DNA from 2 places in the Paenibacillus sp. NRS-1781 genome. Region 1 is predicted to be linked to the other one. Evidence: riboswitches for the same ligand, from Rfam matches in the RefSeq annotation. Region 1 holds a riboswitch; the other holds the start of a gene.
What was found. Region 1 has a riboswitch for FMN ahead of ribE (riboflavin synthase). Riboswitches for the same ligand answer to the same signal wherever they lie in the genome.
Positions count from the first base shown of each region.

Region 1 (2,407 bases):
CCCTGTGGCTATCTCGTCGGTCAGCGCACGCACGGTCAATGAACGCTCGGCTGCTGAAATCCCCGTTGTCGTCTCTCTATGATCCACCGACACGGTAAAGGCTGTGCTGTGGAAATCTGTATTCTTCTCCACCATCGGCTGTAATCCCAGTGCCTTGGCTCTTTGCCCTGTAATCGGCACACAGACCAACCCGCGGCCTTCGGTAATCATGAAATTTATGACCTCGGGGGACGCCTTTTCAGCCAGAGCGATAAAATCGCCTTCGTTTTCCCGTTGCTCATCATCCACCACGATCACGACTTTACCGTTCTTTAAATCCTCCAGCGCTTCTTCAATGGAATCCAGACGAATTTCCACTTCCTGCTCCAGCACACCATATTCCACTACGTCAGCCGCTATATTTGAATGGCTCTCTCTGCTCCCGCTTTCCATTACGCTTTCCTCCTTATTTCTTGTGGCATCAGGCAAAGCCGTGCTTCGCCAAATAATCCAGACTCATAGGAGCTTTTTCCAGTCCCTCCGTCACCGATGATTTCCCGTAGTTCAAAAGCTGCTCCACATACTTACCTAAAATGTCGCATTCAATATTGACGGTGTCTCCCTCACGTTTGGCATGCAAGGCCGTCTCGGATAAGGTATGGGGGATGATAGATACGGCAAAGGTATCTCCCGTCCGCTGGGCAACCGTCAGGCTGATACCGTCAAGTGTAATCGAGCCTTTGAGAAGAATATATTTGAATATTGCCTGATCTGTAGGTGTAACTTCGTACACAACCGCATTCTGGTCTGATGTCACCCGACGAATCGTGCCCGTTCCATCCACATGTCCCTGTACGATATGCCCTCCGAACCTGCCATTCGCCGCCATAGCCCGCTCCAGATTGACCCGGCTACCGGATTTCAATTCTTTCAGATTGCTGCTGCGAAAGGTTTGCGGCATTACATCTACCTTAAAATCCTTAGTACCCACCTGTGTTGCGGTCAGGCAAACACCATTCACGGAAACACTGTCTCCTATTTTCAAATCGCCCAATACCACAGAACCCGTAATGCCCAGCACCATCGCTTCTCCGCTTCTGGAAATCTGCTGAATTCGTCCCACTTCCTCAACCAGTCCGGTAAACATGCCTTCACTCCTTTCCATCTAAAGTTCAGTTTATCCCTGATTCAACAGGCGTAAGCGCAAAAAACCCCCAGTCCGGAACATATCCGTCATGGGGGTGATGAGAGTCGAATTTGTATTATACAGGCGCAGTCCATATACATCTTGAGACCACATGAATGATAAGTTTGCCAATAGAAAGCATGAATGAGCATACAACCAAATACGCTCAGAAGAGCCTCCGAAAAAAGCTTGATGAACAAGCAATCTTCCGTATGCCATCTGCAACGAAATAAGCCGTACGTACCATTACGTATGCTAAAAATCGGCACATGTCACGTCATGCACATGCGCTTCGTATCCTTCTCCCATCCAGACTATACTGTCGGTCCCGGAATTGCACCAGGTCCACCTTCTGCTGATCGCTCAGCATCCGGGTCACGGACTAAGTCGCACTGTTCATCGCAGAAGCGATTTACAGACACGTCATCACCGCCGGTGGGGAATTGCACCCCGCCCCGAAGGATCTTGCTCTTATTCAATTAAATTAGCATTAAACTTGTTTCGTATATTAGCACCGACTTCTAAAAAAAGCAAGTTATCTAATGGACGCTTCTGTTTTTGTTTTAACATATTGGCTGGAAAGCTCTTCAAACCATGTTTTATCATTCATGTGAAGCGCCAGATCAATCAGATCGGCCAGTTCTTCGACCCCGAGCTGCGTAGCATGATCGAACGTAATGACCGCTGAAGCGGTTGGTCTAGGACCACCCTCCGCGCATATATCGTAATCCAGTCGTACATCAACATGCCCGTCGATAAACTCACATTTCAGAAAATAAATAATTTCGCACATTAAAATGGGGCGCACCTGCGTCTCCAGTACACAATCCATCACCTTGGCAGAATAATGCTGGTTCGTCAGCGTGAATTTGTGATCCGTCGCTGCCAGCGATGTCCGTCCAAAGTCATCCGTAAATTTCAGCTCCACTGGCGTGATATTCATGACCTTGGGAATTTGCTTCTTTATAATTTCGATTATCTCAGCTGTATTCAGCTTAATCATACCTGCACCTCATTGCATCTTAAAATTCAGAAAAAGCTCTAATTCAACATGTTTCACGTAGGCCTCCACTCCTATATCGGAAATCATTACCTGATTTTTTATGCTTCATCCCATAAACGACAAAAAAGATTCTTCGCGCAACAAGCGCAAAGAATCTTGATCGAACCAGTATGGAAACATCTTATAACAATGCTGAAAGCTTATTATACAAAAAAATGGATTATAGCTCCGAAATTTCA
Region 1 covers NZ_JBITPI010000049.1:84,834-87,240, reverse strand. Annotated here, with positions in the region: gene ribB (3,4-dihydroxy-2-butanone-4-phosphate synthase) at 1-432, opposite strand, end outside; gene ribE (riboflavin synthase) at 461-1,126, opposite strand; FMN riboswitch at 1,459-1,632, opposite strand; gene ACIFO6_RS18505 (IDEAL domain-containing protein) at 1,701-2,168, opposite strand; gene ACIFO6_RS18500 (thiamine pyrophosphate-dependent enzyme) at 2,389-2,407, opposite strand, start outside.

Region 2 (2,407 bases), on a different contig from region 1:
AATCTCATCCAAGGCTACCATCACACTATAGCTGTTCGTCGTAGTAGCCAGCATCTGTGCGCCTTCCTGTGTGTACGCCTCTACAATTTGTTCATCAAAACCCTCACTGAGCATGAGCTCCTTCAAGGCTTGGACAAAAAGAGTTGGTAGATTTTTGTACTGCGCCTTTTTGATTCCGAACAGTGTGACACTCAAGCGGGATGCATCATGCATAAACACAATATTTTTTCTTCGATTAAGCAAAAACAAGTTGGCATGCCAACTATTCAAAGGCGGATAAATATCAACCTGTAGTGGTTCGACATCCCATTCCTTCAGCAGTTTTTGTGTTCCTCGTATGACAAACATCGTTGCTCTCCTTTATGACGGTCCTGTGCCGTAGCTCATGTTTCGATCATGTCCAAGCTTTCGTATAAGGCATGTCCCGGATATCATAACACTGTATTCCATATATCGGATTGTAAACTCTTTCAGTATAATATAGGAAGGTGGCGAATTTCCAGTAATTTGATTACAGCTTATGCTGGGTATGGAGAAAAAAATCTACTTCAGTGAAGGTTGCCGAGATGCTGGATGCCGATCCGCATATTTTGCCAGAAGAACATGCAAAGCTGCTATCCAGGATTCATCAGAAGACAAGCGAAGCAATTGAGCTGATTAGAAGCTTCCTTTGCGCTTGTGCAGATCGGCTTTGCCGTGCTGGGAATGCTCGTAGCTTATGCGGCCATCCACCGCATCGAGTACAAAGTTATTACCTTGTAATATGTCATTTTGTAAAACGCTTTCAAGAAATAAATGAAAACCACTGCTCGATGTACACATATTTTTCACTGGACTTCATTCTAAAACAGGTATATCCTATAGGAGAAATTAAAAAACGGAATAAGGATCTTCGGGGTAGGGTGTGATTCCCAACCGGCGGTATGGCTCATGGAGCTAAGCCCGCGACTCTGTATCTGGCAACAAGATACGGACTGATTTGGTGAGATGCCAAAGCCGACGGTAAAGTCCGGATGGAAGAAGATCGAAGCATGAACATGCCGCAAAGTGAATGAATGCTGTGTTATTGGTTATGCAGCAACTTCATTTAACTTGCATAAAGCGGCAAGTTTATTTGATCAACCCCCGTCTTGCATGGCTTATCGCCATGGACGGGGGTTTTTGTGCCACCGGTCCTGTATTCGCAAGGAGCTAATTGAGTATGAGTCAATCATCAACTGTACTAACATCCAAAGGTTTTGATCGTAGCTCCCACATGAAAAGCGGTTTTTGGCTAGTCGCGATTGGAGCAGCCTTGTGGGGCGCGGACCCGCTATTTCGCATTATTTTGCTTAAATCATTTACCTCTACACAAATTGTGCTGATGGAGCATGTGCTGCTCTTTATCGCCCTGGCACCAGTGCTATGGAAGCATCGCGAGGAGCTTAAGGCGGTACGGCTTCGTCAGATTTTGGCTATCTTGTTCGTCTCGTGGGGCGGTTCTGCTCTGGCCAGTGTGATTTTCACGATGGCACTCAGCAACGGTGATCTTAACGCTGTGCTGCTGCTCCAAAAGCTTCAGCCGTTGGTCGCTATTATTCTGGCCCGCGTTATATTGAAGGAAATGCTGCCGCGTAATTTTGGAATATTAATTGTCGTCGCTCTGTTGGGGACGTATCTGCTTACCTTCGGCTGGTCGCTCCCTTTTGGACATGTTCATGATTTCGTCCACGTCGGCAGCCTGCTTGCACTAGGAGCAGCGGTCCTGTGGGGCGGTTCGACAGTGATGGGAAGCTACTTGCTTCGTTCGATGAAATATGAGACGGTGACCTCCCTGCGCTTCATGGCGGCTCTCCCACTGCTGATCGTTCTCACCTCTGTGGAGCATGCACCCTGGAATATGCCTGCTGGCACATGGGCGGGCGCAGCCGTGATTATCAATCTGTTGTTGCAGGCGCTGCTCCCCGGTCTTCTCAGTCTGTTACTGTATTACAAGGGCTTGAGTACGACCAAGGCGTCTTATGCCACGATGGCAGAACTAAGCTTCCCGATGGTCGGCGTTGTAATTAACTGGATCGCTTTCCAGCAGATCGTTACGGTAGCGCAATTGACTGGCTTTATGCTTATCTGGATTACACTCTTTATGATTTCTCGTCAGCAAAAAAACGAATAGGTTCAATGTCCATTTTATCCCTCACCCAAGCCAAATCGAGAAGATGCTTTTGCATCTCCGATTTGGCTTTTTATGTATAATTATTTATATATATTATGATACTTTAGAACTATTTTTAGAAAAAAACGTACAAAACAAGCAGCTATTTATCTTTTCCCATAGATTACATCTATAAAATCCATCGGTTTTTGTCGAATAAAACAATGTAGTGATTATCAGACACAGAGGAGTAACAACTATGACTAATAAAGCAAA
Region 2 covers NZ_JBITPI010000017.1:32,889-35,295, reverse strand. Annotated here, with positions in the region: gene ACIFO6_RS07050 (DUF6933 domain-containing protein) at 1-348, opposite strand, end outside; gene ACIFO6_RS07045 (hypothetical protein) at 552-908, shown strand; FMN riboswitch at 885-1,029, shown strand; gene ACIFO6_RS07040 (DMT family transporter) at 1,202-2,152, shown strand; gene ACIFO6_RS07035 (methyl-accepting chemotaxis protein) at 2,391-2,407, shown strand, end outside.
Region 2: linked by a shared signal. The riboswitch ahead of ACIFO6_RS07040 (DMT family transporter) and the one ahead of ribE (riboflavin synthase) in region 1 are both predicted to bind FMN.